3 regions of the Streptococcus sp. NPS 308 genome follow, and region 1 is predicted to be linked to each of the others. Evidence: predicted binding sites of a transcription regulator. Region 1 holds the regulator's gene; each other region holds the start of a gene.
What was found. Region 1 encodes CtsR, which represses protease genes until heat stress. Its sites were predicted from a motif close to TTGGTCAAAAAAGGTCAAANA; they were not measured.

Region 1 (5,717 bases):
TCCCATTTTTCCTTAGCCAAGATTGAAACAAAGAGATTGTCAAAGGTTTCTCCTGATAAATCCCCTTGGTCCTCAGTCTCCATGTAATAGTCATAGTAGCCCTTGGTTACCAAGGAGTTGGTATCGGCTATCACTAGACCTCGATTGGCATTGCTATCGATTAACTTGGAGGTCTGGTCATACTGCCCTAAAAGGAGATAATAATAATCCTTTGGGGTCAATTCATCGTCGCGGACATTGTTTTTGATCTGGTACTCACGCGCGTATTCCAGACTAACGGGCGCATCGTAATACCTTGCCAAATCCTTGGCTAGAGTGGTCTTCCCATTACTAGCACTTCCCATAATCAACACTTTCTTGGTAAACTGACGACGGAAGGGTTGAGCGATGTATTTCCAATATTTGCTTGGATTTTCTCGAATCATAGTCGCTGAGATACCAAACTTTCTTTCTTGCAAAACGGTCTCAAAGCCATGATTAGATAATTCTTGCTGGTAGTCACGTTCTCCCACAAAAAAGATCAGTTCTTGCTGGGCTTCATCATAGGAAATCTCCGCTAACATCTGGTCCAACCACTCCTGCCAGCCCATAGGGTAACGAGGAAGCTTGGTTTCATCTAACTTGCAGACAGAGATCAACTCATCGTCACAAAAAGCCTCTCTGATATAGCGAAATCTTTTTTGAAGAGTTAAGCCTATCTGCTCACCTCTGTCTCCCTCATAGCCTGAAACGACTACCCAGACCTGGTCACACTGACGCTTCGCTCGCTGGATTAGATCAATATGACCCTGATGAAGAGGGGCAAAGGTTCCAAATACCACTGCTGTTTTCTTTTTCATAAATATTTTACCTTTTTATAGTTTTTGATATTTTTATTTTCTTTGTTTTTATTATATACTATATTTTTGTTTTGTCAATAGTTTTTTATCATTTTTTATAAAAAAGTAGCAAAAAAGAATCAGGATTTCTCCTGATTCTCCATTTTTAAGCAATATCAAATTTCAATTGTCCAGCTTTGACACCAATTTTGAGGGTCTTGCCTGCTACCAGTTCTCCCTTGAGAAGGAGTTCTGCTAGCTTGTCTTCCACTTCTGTTTGCAGGGTTCTGCGAAGTGGACGGGCTCCCATTTCTGGATTGTAACCTTGACTAGCTAGTAACTTCAGTGCCGAAGCTTGCAGTTTCAAGTCGATACCCTTCTCTGCCAGGCTAGCAATCAATGGTTTCACCATGATCTTGACAATTTCCTGCATGTGTTCACTATCCAAGCTATGGAAGACCACCTTTTCATCAATACGGTTGATAAACTCTGGTCGATAAGCTTTTTTCAACTCTTCGAAGATGCGTTTTTCCATATTTTCCTGGTCAAAACGAATGTCCTTGGCCCCAAAGCCGACTGTCTTGTCATCACGAAGGGCTGTCGCACCAAGGTTTGACGTCATGATGATGATGGTATTTGAAAAGTCCACCTTGCGCCCCTTGCTGTCTGTCAAGACACCGTCGTCCAGAACCTGCAAGAGAACATTAAAGATGTCTGGGTGGGCCTTCTCTACCTCGTCAAAGAGGAGAACAGAGTATGGTTTGTTGCGAACCTTCTCTGTCAACTCCCCACCTTCTTCGTAGCCTACATAGCCCGGAGGAGCTCCATTGAGACGGCTAGCTGCGAATTTCTCCATATACTCACTCATATCAAAGCGGATAAGGGCTGATTCGTCATCAAAGAAGACTTCTGCCAAAGCCTTTGCCAATTCGGTCTTTCCGACTCCTGTCGGCCCTAGGAACATAAAGGAACCAATCGGACGCTTGTGACTGCGAATCCCTGACTGATTGCGACGAATAGCACGGCTAATACTTGAAACAGCTTGATCTTGACCGATGACACGTTTGTGTAGTTCAGCTTCCAAGTTCAGATATTTCTTGGCATCCGTTTGCGTCAGTTTTTGGACTGGAATCCCTGACAAGCGACTCAAAGTAGTCAGGATTTCAGTCTCTGTCACCAAGTCTTTATAGACAGGGACTTCCTGCTCTTTTGCGATTAGCTGGCCTGCTTGTTTCCACTTGCCATCCATCAAGGCCTTGTCAGCTGGACTCAAGTCGGATTCGTCCATTCTCACATGCTTGGATTTGTTTTGCACAGTTGCTGCTGCCTCATCCAAGAGGTCGATAGCAGAGTCTGGCAAGTGACGACTGGTCAGGTAACGATGTGCCATCTTAACAGCTGTTTCGACAGCTTCATCTGTGATTTGCACACGGTGGTGTTTCTCATAGGTAGCCTTCAAACCTTGCAAAATGGTCATGCTGTCAGCTAAACTTGGCTCTTCAATCGTCACTTTGGCAAAACGACGAGAAAGGGCAGCATCTTTTTCGATGTGTTTTTGGTATTCTTCCTGAGTAGTTGCACCAACCGTTCTCAAAGTTCCACGTGCCAAGGCTGGCTTCAAGATATTGGCCGCATCTAGAGTCGAATCAATACCGCTACCAGAACCCATGATGGTGTGAAGTTCATCAATAAAGAGGATTACTTTACCATCTTCCTCGATATCCTTGATGATATTGTTCATGCGCTCTTCAAAATCTCCACGGAAACGTGTCCCCGCAACAACATTCATCAAATCAAGCTCCAAAACGCGCATCTTGGCCATTTCCGTAGGTACATCCCCACTAGCAATACGCTGGGCAAGGCCAAGGGCTAGAGCTGTTTTCCCGACACCAGCATCTCCAACCAAGACCGGATTGTTCTTGGTCTTCCGACTCAAAATCTGAATCATACGTGAGATTTCCTTGTCTCGACCTATAACTGGCTCTAACTTGCCAGAACGCGCTTGCTCCGTTAGGTCATGCGTGTAGTCCTCTAGACCACCACTTTGAGCTTGAGGCATGCCCATCATATTGGCCATGGAATTTTGCTTGTCAGTTACTGTGCGATGACGTTGACGCAAAGCCTTGAGATCTTCTCTTGTCCATCCTGCACGTTCTTCTAGATTGCGACGAAGAGCAGCAATTCTGACCTGATCTTTCTGGTCTTCATAAGAAAAGCCCGCTCTCTCCAAGATGCGAGTTGCCAAGGCATTGCCGTCATGCAAGATTGCATAGAGGACATGCTCTGTCCCTAGCACCTTTGCGTGGACCACTGAGGCTACATACTCTGCTTCCGCAAAGAGGACCTCCAAACGATGGGAAAAGGGTAATTCCGTAAAGGTTTCATCTTGGCTATAGTCGGTTTCAGTCAGTTCCAACGCAACCTCTTCTAAACGATCCATTTCATAAGGATAATCGTTTAAAGTCGCACCTGCCACACTGTAACTGTGATTGGACATGGCAATCAATAAATGCCAAGACTCTAGATATCGAGCTCCAAAATGGCTCGCAACCATGTAGGCACTTTCGATACATTCATTCAATGCTTTTGAATAGTTCATCTTACTTCTCTTTTCTATCTACCTCTTGTAATAGCTGTCGGAGCATATTGGCACGGACAACTGGGGATTCTTCCCCTAGGACACGATCCGTTGCTACAGAAGTCAGCAAGGTCATCTCCTGCTTGGTCATTAAGTCCTGCTCCACCAAAAGCTGGAGAATATCCTCATAAATCTCCTGACTAACTCGCTCACCAATCGAGTAAAGCAAATCGCGGAGCATCTCATGATGATTGGAAAACTCAATCCGTCCGATGCGAATGTAGCCTCCGCCACCACGCTTGCTCTCAACCAAGTAACCTCTGCTTTCAGTAAAACGGGTCTTGATGACATAGTTGATCTGACTTGGCACAACCTGAAAGGTATCTGCCAACTGACTCCGCTGCAATTCCACGATACCAGACTGGTCTAAAATCGCCTTGATATAGGCTTCGATATGATCTGATGTATTTTTAAATCTCATAGTAAATCAAACTCCTTCTTTGAACCTTGACTATCTTTGACTATACTATCATTTAACACTCTATAAGTCAAATTTTTAAGGTCAAAGCCTTGAAAATACTGACTTTCTTTAAAAATACTACAACATTAGGACGCCTTAGTTTTTCTTGAAAGTTCCTAAAAAAGTCCACAAAAAAGAGCCCTAAAAAGGGCGTAATATTGACGAGTTCAGCAGGCAAGAAACTAGCACGGTCAAACGTGCTTTTTTATTACCTGGTAATATTATAGCATATCTTCCTCAGCATTTCCATTTCGCACATTTGTGCCGACTGACGCACTGTTGAGGTGTAATTTTTTGTATTGATGTACTAAAAGTCGCTTCTACGTGGTGTTCAAAGCCTAGTCTAGTTTTCTTAATACTTGCAAATTTAATATTTAGAACTTTCGTTTCTTTCTCTACTATTCGCAAAAATAAAGGAGTAACTATCTTTGACAGTTACCCCTTTTTGCTCTAATTATTTTTATTGGATAATTAGGATTATATTTCTACTATATTTCTAACTGATGAAGTTACATAAGTGAAAGTATGTTGTGTACGTCTAATAACTACTTTTACACTTGTCTTAATTTGATATTCTTCATTTGTAGTTAAATGAAGTGATTTTATTTCTGGATCGTTGACCTTTACATTCACAATTCCTTCTTGAGTATCCAAAGTTATCTTTTGAGTAGATAAGTCAACCTTGATTAATTTCCCCTGAACTATGATATTTTCTTGTTTTTCTATATGAGTATCCTTAAATTTTTTGTTAATCTCTACGATCTGTTCTTTAGCAAATAGCTTATTCGAATTATTTAGTTTATCTTGAATCTCTATCCCAAGTTTTTCTTTATTCAATCTAGAGACTAATTGTTTCACAGAATTAAAAGTTCTTGAACTATATGTCTCCACAAATTCTGGAATATCAATTGTTCCTTCAAGCAAATCAGATACATCATTCATTACATTTATTGCTATATTATTTTCACGATCGAAGATTGAAAGTTGATTAGTTTTTAATCCCAAATCAATTATAAATGAACCTGCTCTGGTAGAAGTAATTATAAGCTCATTCCTATTTAGAATATCTTTTGGAATCTGTCCTCGCTTTCCTTCAAATCCAATACACGATGCTATCCCATTTTCTTGAATACTCTCGACTGATTTGAGAGTTTCTGACAGTTGTCTTAACCCAATTTGTCCAGAAGGAAGATTCTCTGAAAGCAATCTGATAGAAAGCATACTCTTAACATTACTTGAATTTATCGCTTCTTCAAATTCTCTCATTGATTCAAGTCCCATATGCAACATAGCTCTTAATTCATCATTAGAAACTTTATTCGCTCTATCTTCAAGTATTTTTAATTCTGTACTCATAAAACCACCTCCTTATCTAATTCGATAATTCCTTTAGGGTTATGATTTCTGTCAAAACCAAATTTCCCTAACCAATAGGTTTCCTGGTAATCTATTTCATACCATTCTTTAGAAAACTGAATAAAGAAATTTTTATCCCAACAAACATAAACATCTAAATATTTATCTAATAAATCACCATGTTTACTCCTTAATAATTGAAAATATTCACAATTATTGGGATCTGGCTCAATAAATACAACACAATCAATATCATTTGGATTCACCTTATTGGAACAAAAACTGCCATCAATCCAGACTCTAGTTACTTTATTTTTATCTAATTCATTCCAAAAACTACAAAATGATTCAAAATTTCTATAACGTGTAGTTGAAGTTCGAAAGCCATTCACCAAAAAATCTTCAATTTCTGATTTTTCTCGTACATCAATTACGCCACCCTCTA
Region 2 (5,717 bases), 520 kb from region 1:
TTTCACATTCTTACCAAGGATACCCGCAGGTCGAACAATCAGAATCAAAAGCAAAATTCCATATACGATAGCATCACGGAAATCAGACATACCGAAGGCAGTTGCAAAAGTTTCCAACAAGCCAATAACAAATCCCCCTAGAGCTGCACCAGGAATAATCCCGATACCACCAAGTACAGCTGCAACGAATGATTTTAGACCTGGAGTCACACCCATCAAAGGTTCAAGAGAGTTGTAGTAAAGGGCAATGAGGACACCTGCTGCACCAGCAAGAGCTGAACCCAAAGCAAAGGTAAAACTGATTGTACGATTTACATTAATTCCCATCAATTGAGCTGCATCACTATCAACTGATACAGCACGCATCGCTTTCCCCATTTTTGTTTTTTTGACGATCAATTGCAATAAAACCATTAACAATATAGAAACTGTTAAAATCATCAATTGAACATTTGTCAAGCTAATTGGCCCAAAATCAAAGCGAATTGTTTCAATCGCTTGAGGGAAAGCACGAGTATTGGCACCTACTAGATAAACCATCCCATATTCCAGTAGGAAGGACACTCCGATGGCAGTAATCAATACAGAAATACGTGTAGAGTTTCGCAGAGGACGGTAGGCAAGAAATTCGATCACAACACCAAGTAGTGCAGTTCCCGCCATTGAAATAATTAAAGCTAAAAAGAAATTCATTTGGAAAGAATTAATCAAAAAGTAACCAATAAAGGCACCCATCATATAAATATCACCGTGGGCGAAGTTAATGAGTTTGATAATTCCATAAACCATGGTATAACCTAGGGCCAAAAGTGCATAAACACTACCCAGAATTAGACCATTCACAAGTTGTTGGAGCATAGCATTCACTCTTTTCTATCCTTATTTTTTAGAAAATTTCATTATTTTCACAAGTTCATAAACACCGAAACAGGGAGTGAGTCAAAGGCTCATTCCCCATTTCAAGTACTATTCTAATGTTATGGTTTTACAACTTCTGCTTCTTCAACTTTACCATTGTTCATGGTCATCATGTAAGCAGTTTTCACTGTATTGTGGTCAGCATCAAAGCTTGTTTGACCAGTTACACCTTCAAAATCTTTGGTTTTAGCAAGGTTGTCCTTGATTTCACCTGAGTTTTTAGCACCTTTTGCAGCATTCGCTACTAGGTAAACTGAGTCATAGGCTAAAGCTGAGAATGTTGAAGGCTCTTCGTTGTATTTAGCACGGTATGCTTCAAGGAAAGCTTTAGCTTTTGCAGAAACATCAACAGTAGTTGAGAATCCTGAGATGAAGTAAATGTTTGATGCTCTTTCAGCAGTTGCTTGTTGAACAAATTCTTCACCGTTAAATCCATCACCACCAATGATTGGTTTATCAATTCCCATTCCACGAGCTTGGTTTACAATTTTACCAGCTTCTGTGTAGTAACCTGGAACTACGATAGCGTCAAACTCTTTCCCTTTCATTTTAGTAAGGGCTGCTTGGAAGTCAGTATCACCTGCTACAAACGTTTCATCTGCTACAATCTCACCCTTATAGGATTCGCGGAATGATTTAGCAATACCTTTAGCATAGTCACTAGCATTATCAGTATAAAGAACAACCTTCTTAGCATTCAATTTGTTTGTTACATAGTTAGAAATAATCTTCCCTTGGAAGCTATCTTGGAATGTTCCAATAAATAAGTAATCTTGACCTTTAGTCAAACCGTCTTGAGTAGCACTTGGTGAAATCAATGGCACTCCAGCTTTAGTAGCGTTAGCTACAGCTGCAGCAGTTGCACCAGATGTCGCAGGTCCTACAATAGCTGCTACTTTTGATTGGGTAACAAGGTTTGTTGTAACAGAAGCTGCTTCAGCAGTTTCTGACTTGTTGTCTTTGTCTACAACTTCGATTTGTTTTCCATCGATTCCACCTGCAGCGTTGATTTCGTCTACAGCAAGTTGGGCACCTTTTTGTTCAGCTGTACCGTAAGCAGCTACAGCACCTGTCTCTTCAAAGTTAAAACCGATTTTGATTGTTTTTTCGTCTACTGGATTTCCAGTTGTGTTTGACGCTCCTGATTTAACTTCACCACATGCAGCAAGAAGGGCCACACTAGCAAGAGCCACAAAAGATAGGGCAAATTTTTTCTTCATTTTTAATCTCCTTATAGTCGTTTCAAAAATTGTATGTTAAGAATATACCGAATTATCAGAAAATTGTCAATACATTTATTTATTTTTTTAAATGATAACGTTTTCTTCGTTACGATAGAGATTGCCAACAAAGGGAGTCTCTAACTCTTGAATATGACAAGGCCTTACCTTTTTGATAAATCGTTCCTTAGCTAATTTCTCAACCAAGCTTTCTAGATTCTCAGTCGGAACATAAAGTTGCAGGTAGCGATGCTTTTTAGAATGATAGAAAATGTCTCCATATTCCTGTAGTTTTTTCGCATCTCTATTATAGTAGAGATAGATGATTAATCCTGATCGGTTTGTTTTTTCAAACATGAGGAAGCCTCTTTCTAAGAAATCTTATCCTATTATATCAAAAAAAGCAAACTCCGTCGAGTTTGCTTTCATGCTTTATTAGTTCAAAGAATTGTTAGCCATGATTTCATCAATAAAGCCATATTCAAGCGTTTCTTGGGCACTCATCCAGTAATCACGTTCCGCGTCTGCATGAATTTGCTCAACTGATTTACCAGAGTTATCTGCAAGGATTTTTTCCAAGGTCTTACGAGTTTTGAGCAAGTGTTCTGCTGCGATTGCCATATCTGTCTGTTGGGTACCACCACCGGTTCCACCCATTGGTTGGTGAATCATGTACTCTGCATTTGGAAGCATGAAACGTTTGCCTTTTGCGCCACTTGATGCAATGACAGTCCCCATGGATGCAGCCATTCCCATCACGATGGTTTGAACATCTGCCTTGATAAAGTTCATGGTATCAACGATTGCCAGACCAGCTGAAACAGATCCTCCAGGTGTGTTGACATAAAGGTAAATATCTTTTGTACTATCTTGGGCATCCAAGAAAAGCAATTGGGCGATAACAGAGTTGGCCATATTGTCTTCAACGGGACCTGTTAGCATGATGATGCGGTCTTTCAGAAGACGAGAGTAAATATCATAGGAACGTTCTCCACGGCTTGTTTGTTCAATAACTACAGGAATCATTCATTTCTCCTTTTAACTTTTATTTTTGTTAGTCACATGACTGAAGTTATGACTATTATAATATTTTGGTCAAAAAAGGTCAAATCTTTGCTCTATTACCTAAACAGAAACAAAAACTCAACCTCCTTTCAAGTCAAAAACGAACTTCTAGTTTCAATATTTACTTTGGAATTTTATTTAGTACCAAACAAGCGGTCTCCAGCATCCCCGAGACCTGGGACAATATAGCCATGTTCGTTCAAGCGTTCATCCAAGGCCGCAGTGAAAATTTCTACATCTGGGTGAGCTTCTTGAAGAGTTTTCACTCCTTCTGGAGCAGACACTAGACAGACAAACTTGATGTTTGATGCCCCACGTTTTTTAAGGGAGTCAACAGCCAAGATAGCTGAACCACCTGTTGCCAACATTGGGTCAACGACAAAGATTTGACGTTGGTCAATGTCCTCAGGCAATTTCACCAAGTATTCAACTGGTTGAAGGGTTTCTTCATCACGGTACATACCAATGTGCCCAACTTTTGCTGCTGGAACCAAGCTCAATAGTCCATCGACCATCCCGATACCTGCACGCAAGATTGGGACAATCGCCAATTTTTTACCAGCCAATTGTTTTTGAACTGTTTTTGTGATTGGTGTTTCGATTTCCACATCTTCAAGTGGAAGATCACGAAGTACTTCATATCCCATCAACATTGCAATTTCATCTACTAACTCACGAAAAGCTTTTGTAGAAGTGTCTGTACGACGCAAGATAGACAATTTGTGTTGAATGAGTGGATGATTAATGACTTCAATTTTTCCCATTTTCTGAATTCCTTCTTTCAATTTATTCTTCTCATTATATCAAAAAATGGTTTAAAAAGCTTTCTAAACCATTCATTTTTTATAAATTCTAAATTAAATTGGCTTCCTGGATAGCTCCTTGAACAGTCTCAAGTGGTAAATGGGTCAGCTCGGTACCTTTTTCTTGATAAAGGTACTGGGCATAGTCATCCATTCGGTACTGGTTGATATAAACCACGCGCTTGCAACCAACTTGTAGCAGTTGTTTGGTGCAGTTCAGACAAGGGAAATGGGTCACATAGGCGGTAAATCCTCTAGGAACCCCTCGTTCAGCCCCCTGGAGAATAGCATTGACCTCAGCGTGAAGGGTTCGGACACAGTGTCCTTCAATAACTAGACATTCGTGGTCAATACAGTGCTCAGTTCCTGATACAGAACCATTGTAGCCTGTTGAAATGACCTTATTATCCTTAACGAGGACAGCTCCTACTTTGGCGCGTTTACAAGTAGAACGATTGGCAATCAGTAAGGCTTGAGCCGCAAAGTACTCATCCCAAGCCAGTCTTTTTTCTGTCATAAGTCTTCTCCTTACCCCCTATTTTTTGAAAAATGGCAAGCGTAAATCTGCAATCTTTTCAGCTGGAACCTTCATGCCATCCTTGATCCATTTGAGCAAAACCGATACGATGGCAGAACTCCAAAAGGAATGAAGGTAGCTGCTGACGCCTTTTGATTTTCCGTGGTATTTTTCCAAAAATTCCTGCATAGCTTGGACGAAAATCTTTTCCAAGTGGTAGTCCAGAGCAAGTTGGATGATCTTGGCTTCTTTCTTGGCTGCGCGGAAAAGGTGTACCCAGACTAGATAAAGGTCTGTTTTGACATCGTAATGGCTCAACTGTTCCATAATGTTATGGACACTGCGTTTAAAGACGCTTTCCAAAATCTCTTCTTTAGAATCATAATTGCGATAGAAGGCAGCGCGAGAGACACCCGCCCGCTTGACCAGCTCTGAAATACTGATCTTGGCCAAATCTTTTTTCTCTAGAAGTTGCAAAAGAGCCGTCTCGATTGCTTCTCTGGTCAAGAAATTGGATTCTTGATTTGATTTTCTGAGATTTTCAAGAGACTTTTCAGATATTTTACGTTCAGACATAACAATTTCTTTCTACTTGTGACAACAGAGAGGTGGTACTTTTGTTTCAAGGGCTTTCATGATATAATTGTAAAAAAAGACAGAACCTTTGTCAATGTATAAGTGACAAAGATGGAGAATTTCTATGACTTGGAAGATTGTAGCTGACTCTGGTTGTGATTATCGTCAACTGCCTACTCTTGCTATCGATACTGAATTTGTGAGTGTTCCTTTAACCATTCAAGTAGCTGATCAGGTCTTTATCGATGATGCCAATCTCGACATTAACCACATGATGGAAACCATGTATGCGACTTCTGAGGCTTCAAAATCAGCCTGTCCTAGCCCTGATGATTACTTGCGTGCATTCGAAGGAGCCAAGCATATCTTTGTCGTTACTATCACTGGTGCTCTTTCTGGCAGTCATAATAGTGCGCAGCTTGCTAAGAATATCTACCTTGAAGAACATCCTGACACTCAGATTCATGTTATTGATAGTTTATCTGCAGGTGGGGAAGTTGACTTGATTGTCGAAAAAATCAATGAATTGATTGATCAAGGACTTTCTTATGAGGAGATTGTTGAAGCTATTACAGCCTACCAAGAAAAAACCAAGTTGCTCTTTGTCCTCGCTAAGGT
Region 3 (5,717 bases), 540 kb from region 1:
TGGCATCCTCGATATAGTCTTGAATGGTACGGCGGAGTGGCCGTGCTCCCATTTTTGGATCATAACCTAGGTCAACCAACTTTTCCTTGACCTTGTCTGTCACATCGAGGTGGATATTGTTGCTAGAGAGGCGTTTGTTGACATCCGCTAGCATGAGTTCGACGATTTGGAGAAGGTTGTCCTTGCTGAGAGGTTTAAATTCGATGATACCGTCAAAACGGTTCATAAACTCAGGACTAAAGAAGTTACCGAGTTCACCGAGGACAGAGTTGGTACGTCCTTCACGAGCGGCTCCAAAACCAACGCTGGCTTCAGCCTTACCAGTACCCGCATTTGAGGTCATGATAATGATAGCATCCTTAAAGCTAACTGTTCGTCCTTGCCCATCTGTCAAACGACCATCGTCCAAGACTTGAAGGAACATGTGCATCACATCTGGATGGGCTTTCTCGACCTCATCGAGAAGGATAAGTGAGTAAGGATTGCGACGAACTTTTTCCGTTAACTGACCAGCTTCATCATAGCCGACATAACCTGGAGGGGCTCCGACTAATTTAGCCACACTGTGTTTTTCCATGTATTCACTCATATCAAAGCGAATCATGCTGTCAGCAGAGCCAAAGAGCTCAATGGCTAGTTGTTTGGAAAGTTCTGTCTTACCAACACCAGTTGGTCCGACAAAGAGGAAGCTTCCGATTGGGCGGTTAGGAGTTCCAAGTCCAACACGATTACGACGAATGGCTTTGGCAATCTTATCGACAGCCTCGTCTTGTCCGATAACATGGGCCTTGAGGTCGTCTGCTAGATGGATAAGCTGAGACTGTTCTTTTTCTTTGAGTTCTCCGACAGGAATATTGGTTTTCTGCTCGATGATATGCTCAATGGTTTTCTCGCTAATGATAGGAGTATCCTGATCGGTCACCTTGTTTTTCTGCATTTCCTTGTACTTGGCAATCTGATCGCGGAAATAGGCAGCTTTTTCAAAGTCTTCCTCTCGTGTAGCCTGAGCCTTGAGATTCTCAGCTTCAATTAAACGCTGGTCAATCACTTTAGGATCAACAAAGTTCAGTGTCAGATTCATCTTAGAACCAGCTTCATCTAACAGGTCAATAGCCTTGTCTGGCAAGAATCGATCTTGAATATAGCGATTGGAAAGATTTGCAGCTGCTTCGATAGCAGCATCAGTATACTTGACGTGATGGTAGTCTTCGTATTTCTTTTGAACCCCTTTGAGGATGATAATGGTTTCTTCGACAGTTGGTTCATCTACCTTGACAGGCTGCATACGGCGCTCGAGAGCAGCATCTTTTTCAATGATGCGGTATTCATTGAGAGTAGTAGCTCCAACCAATTGCAATTCACCACGGGCAAGGGCTGGTTTGAGGATATTTCCTGCATCCATATTGCCATCGCCTGCTGACCCTGCACCAACAATTTCATGGATTTCGTCGATAAAGAGGATGATGTCCTCACGTTTGCGGATTTCTTCCATGAGCTTTTGCATGCGTTCTTCAAATTGGCCTCGAATCCCTGTTCCTTGAACTAGACTGACCACATCCAGACGGATGACCTGCTTACCTTGGAGTTTATGGGGAACATCACCATCAACAATCTTCTGAGCTAGACCTTCGACAACGGCTGTTTTACCGACACCTGGTTCTCCGATAAGGACAGGATTGTTCTTGGTTCGACGGTTGAGGATTTCGATAACGCGGATAATCTCCTCATCTCGACCAATAACAGGGTCAATATCTCCCCGACGAGCAATCTCAGTAACATTGATTCCATACTCTTCTAGAAGACCTTTCTCTTGACTTGGAGGCGGTGTTTGAATGGGTCCGCGATTTTGAGGTCCGTAGCCACCATTACCCCCATATCCTCCACCTGATTGAGTTGGAGGGACATTATTAGAAGAAGGTCTGAAATTGTTCAAATCATTGAAAAAGTCTCCAAAAGGATCAAAGTCACGATTGTTTAGGTCAGTCATCCCTTTAAAGAGGGTATTGTTTGGGTCCGTTTTGATAATTTTATAGCAATTTTGACAGAGATCAATTTGTTTTTGCTGTCCATTGAGATTGGTATAAAGATGAATTGTTGAGTCGTTAATTTTACAGTTTTGACAGAGCATACATCTACCTCATTTCATTCTTACCCTTGGCCTGATAAAAGGTCAAAAATAGTCAAAGTTTTTATATTCTCATTATAGCATGATTAAGGTGTAAAGCAAGTAAAAAGATTGGGCTAGGAAGATTTGGAGAGAAAGTTCCTAAGAAAATCTCTGTTACTGATGGTAAGAAAAAATCCTATTTGCAGGGACAAAAAGGATTCTCGTTCATCAGTCAGGTTTCCCCACTGTTATTCTATTAGTAAAGGAGTTCGTAAATCTCCATTGCAATCAAGTCAATGCTATCAAAGGTATAGGTTTCACGTGCTTCAACATCGCGAAGGGTGAAGAGTGATCCATTTTCTTCGTCATAGCTGTAAGCAACCTCTGCAACAACAACTCCTTCACGTTCAAAATTACGTTTAAGATTTCCGCCATCTTTTGTCATAGCTTCTAGGCGGTTGATGATTCTAACCAAATGTGATTCCATTATGATTCTCCTCCATTTCTTATCGTTACTATTTTACCATAAACCACGGGGACTTGACTAGAAAAAACTAAGATTTCTCGCTATTTCTCTTTTGCATAAAATTATTGGTGAAAATCAGTGAAAAAATATTGAATTTTAATTCAGAACATGTTATAATCATACAATCTGATATTTAGAAAGCTGAGTTTATATGAATTTTTCCTTTTTACCAAAGTATTTACCTTATTTTAATTATGGTGCTCTTATCACGGTAGTGATTTCAATTCTGGTAGTCTTTTTCGGTACCATTCTTGGTGTCTTATTGGCCTTTGCTCAACGTTCACGTTTTAGACCTCTTGTCTGGTTTGCAAATGTTTATGTATGGATTTTCCGAGGGACACCGATGATGGTGCAAATTATGATTGCTTTTGCCCTCATGCATATCGATGCGCCTACTATTCAAGTAGGGATTTTAGGTGTGGACCTTTCCCGTTTAATTCCAGGTATTCTGATTATTTCTATGAATAGTGGAGCTTATGTGTCTGAAACTGTTCGTGCGGGGATCAATGCGGTTCCTAAAGGTCAGTTAGAGGCTGCTTACTCTCTTGGTATTCGTCCGAAAAATGCCATGCGTTATGTCATTTTGCCACAAGCTATCAAGAATATTCTTCCAGCTCTGGGAAATGAATTTATCACCATTATCAAGGATAGTTCCCTCTTGTCTGCGATTGGAGTTATGGAGTTGTGGAATGGTGCAACGACAGTAGCAACAACAACGTATTTACCGTTGACTCCACTTTTATTTGCAGCCTTTTACTATTTGATTATGACCTCTGTTTTGACAGTGGCGTTGAAAGCATTTGAAAAACATATTGGACAAGGAGACAAGAAATAATGACAGAAACCTTGATTAAAATTGAAGAACTACATAAGTCTTTTGGGGAAAATGAAGTTTTAAAAGGCATCAACCTTGAGATTAAACGAGGAGAAGTTGTGGTCATTATTGGTCCGTCAGGGAGCGGGAAATCAACTCTCCTTCGTTCGATGAATCTCCTTGAAGAAGCAAGTAAAGGTAAGGTTATCTTTGAAGGAGTCGATATCACAGATAAGAAAAATGACCTTTTTGCCATGCGTGAAAAGATGGGTATGGTATTCCAACAATTCAACCTCTTTCCCAATATGACAGTGATGGAAAATATCACTTTGTCACCAATTAAAACCAAAGGTGAAAGCAAGGAAGTTGCGGAGAAAAGAGCACAGGAACTGTTAGAAAAAGTTGGCTTGCCAGATAAGGCAAAGGCCTATCCTCAGAGTTTGTCAGGTGGTCAGCAACAACGGATTGCCATTGCACGTGGACTTGCTATGGAACCAGATGTTTTGCTCTTTGATGAGCCGACTTCAGCCCTAGACCCTGAGATGGTTGGAGAAGTTCTAGCTGTTATGCAAGACCTTGCCAAGTCAGGGATGACCATGGTGATTGTGACTCATGAAATGGGCTTTGCGCGTGAGGTAGCAGACCGTGTCATCTTTATGGCTGATGGTGTTGTTGTCGAAGATGGAACGCCAGAGCAAGTCTTTGAACAAACCCAAGAACAAAGAACCAAAGATTTCTTGAGTAAGGTTTTGTAAGAGTTGTAAATTTATATCCATTTCGACTTTTTCTTAGGTAGATAGTTCGATAAGTTATATCAAAACTTCTTTACTCAGTTTAGATTAAAGTTATAAATAAAAAGTAGGAATCAGAAAACACTGATTCCTACTTTATTTTAGTTAAAACATGAAGCTAATGCTTGTAAGTATACCTAATACTGCGAAAATAATTTTCCAAACTTGGTGGTTCTTTTTGAAAAGCTTATCAGAGTATAGTGCTAGTATAAGAAATATAAAAAATAGTATATATTTATGAAAGATTGACATCTCTATCCTCCTTTTTTGTAAGACTTCCTTTACTTATATTGTACATTATTTTTGATGCAGAATCAAAAAATAATATCATTATTCTGTGGAGTTCCTTTATCCTCCAGTAAGAGAATGACTAGTCCTGCAACTGAGCTTTTTCTTATAGTTTCAGACTATAAGGTCCATTAGGCAAGAAGTGTTAGGATGGCGAGTTATTTTTTGATATAATAGAGGATATTTGATAGAAAAGAGAAGAGATATGGCTCAGATTATCGATGGGAAGGCTCTTGCAGCTAAGTTACAAGGACAGTTGACTGAAAAGACGGCCAAACTAAAAGAAGAAACAGGTTTAGTTCCAGGTTTGGTGGTGATTTTGGTTGGAGATAATCCAGCCAGCCAAGTCTACGTTCGCAATAAGGAACGGTCGGCTCTTGCTGCAGGATTCCATAGTGAAGTAGTGCGAGTTCCTGAAACCATTACCCAAGAAGAATTGTTAGATTTGATTGCCAAATACAATCAAGATCCAGCTTGGCATGGGGTTTTGGTCCAGTTGCCTTTACCTAAACATATTGACGAAGAGGCAGTTTTGTTGGCTATTGACCCCGAAAAAGACGTGGATGGTTTCCATCCGCTAAACATGGGTCGCCTCTGGTCTGGTCATCCAGTTATGATTCCTTCGACACCTGCAGGAATTATGGAAATGTTTCATGAATATGGGATTGATCTAGAAGGTAAAAATGCAGTTGTCATCGGTCGTTCCAATATCGTTGGAAAACCGATGGCTCAGCTTCTTTTAGCAAAGAATGCGACTGTGACTTTGACTCACTCACGCACCCATCATCTTGCCAAGGTGGCTGCTAAGGCGGATATTCTTGTCGTTGCAATCGGTCGTGCTAAGTTTGTGACTGCTGACTTTGTCAAACCGGGAGCGGTTGTCATTGACGTTGGGATGAACCGAGATGAAAATGGCAAACTTTGTGGAGATGTTGATTATGATGCGGTTGCACCACTTGCTAGTCACATCACACCTGTACCTGGTGGAGTTGGACCTATGACTATTACCATGCTAATGGAGCAAACCTATCAGGCAGCGCTTCGAACACTAAACAAGGACTAGGAAGATGAAATTCGTATTTGACCTGGATGGAACGCTATCTTTTGACTACATGACCATTGATGAGGAGATTCAGCAGGTTCTTTTAAAGGCTGAAGATTATGGGCATGATCTTGTATTTGCCTCAGCTC

Region 2: the regulator CtsR is predicted to act here: its motif matches at 3,230-3,250, upstream of clpP (ATP-dependent Clp protease proteolytic subunit ClpP).
Region 3: the regulator CtsR is predicted to act here: its motif matches at 2,167-2,187, upstream of SNAG_RS06835 (ATP-dependent Clp protease ATP-binding subunit).

Annotation. Positions count from the first base shown of each region.
Region 1 is NZ_AP017652.1:1,844,374-1,850,090, forward strand. Features, by position in the region: gene SNAG_RS09325 (AAA family ATPase) at 1-839, opposite strand, end outside; gene SNAG_RS09330 (ATP-dependent Clp protease ATP-binding subunit) at 985-3,417, opposite strand; gene SNAG_RS09335 (CtsR family transcriptional regulator) at 3,419-3,877, opposite strand; gene SNAG_RS10070 (DUF7720 family protein) at 4,154-4,324, opposite strand; gene SNAG_RS09340 (hypothetical protein) at 4,394-5,272, opposite strand; gene SNAG_RS09345 (DUF6932 family protein) at 5,269-5,717, opposite strand, start outside.
Region 2 is NZ_AP017652.1:1,322,469-1,328,185, forward strand. Features, by position in the region: gene SNAG_RS06915 (branched-chain amino acid ABC transporter permease) at 1-858, opposite strand, end outside; gene SNAG_RS06920 (ABC transporter substrate-binding protein) at 978-2,138, opposite strand; gene SNAG_RS06925 (YlbG family protein) at 2,226-2,495, opposite strand; gene clpP (ATP-dependent Clp protease proteolytic subunit ClpP) at 2,574-3,164, opposite strand; gene upp (uracil phosphoribosyltransferase) at 3,338-3,967, opposite strand; gene SNAG_RS06940 (deoxycytidylate deaminase) at 4,056-4,523, opposite strand; gene SNAG_RS06945 (TetR/AcrR family transcriptional regulator) at 4,542-5,099, opposite strand; gene SNAG_RS06950 (DegV family protein) at 5,224-5,717, shown strand, end outside.
Region 3 is NZ_AP017652.1:1,303,027-1,308,743, reverse strand. Features, by position in the region: gene SNAG_RS06835 (ATP-dependent Clp protease ATP-binding subunit) at 1-2,128, opposite strand, end outside; gene SNAG_RS06830 (DUF1797 family protein) at 2,364-2,594, opposite strand; gene SNAG_RS06825 (amino acid ABC transporter permease) at 2,785-3,468, shown strand; gene SNAG_RS06820 (amino acid ABC transporter ATP-binding protein) at 3,468-4,202, shown strand; gene SNAG_RS06815 (bifunctional methylenetetrahydrofolate dehydrogenase/methenyltetrahydrofolate cyclohydrolase) at 4,732-5,589, shown strand; gene SNAG_RS06810 (HAD hydrolase family protein) at 5,594-5,717, shown strand, end outside.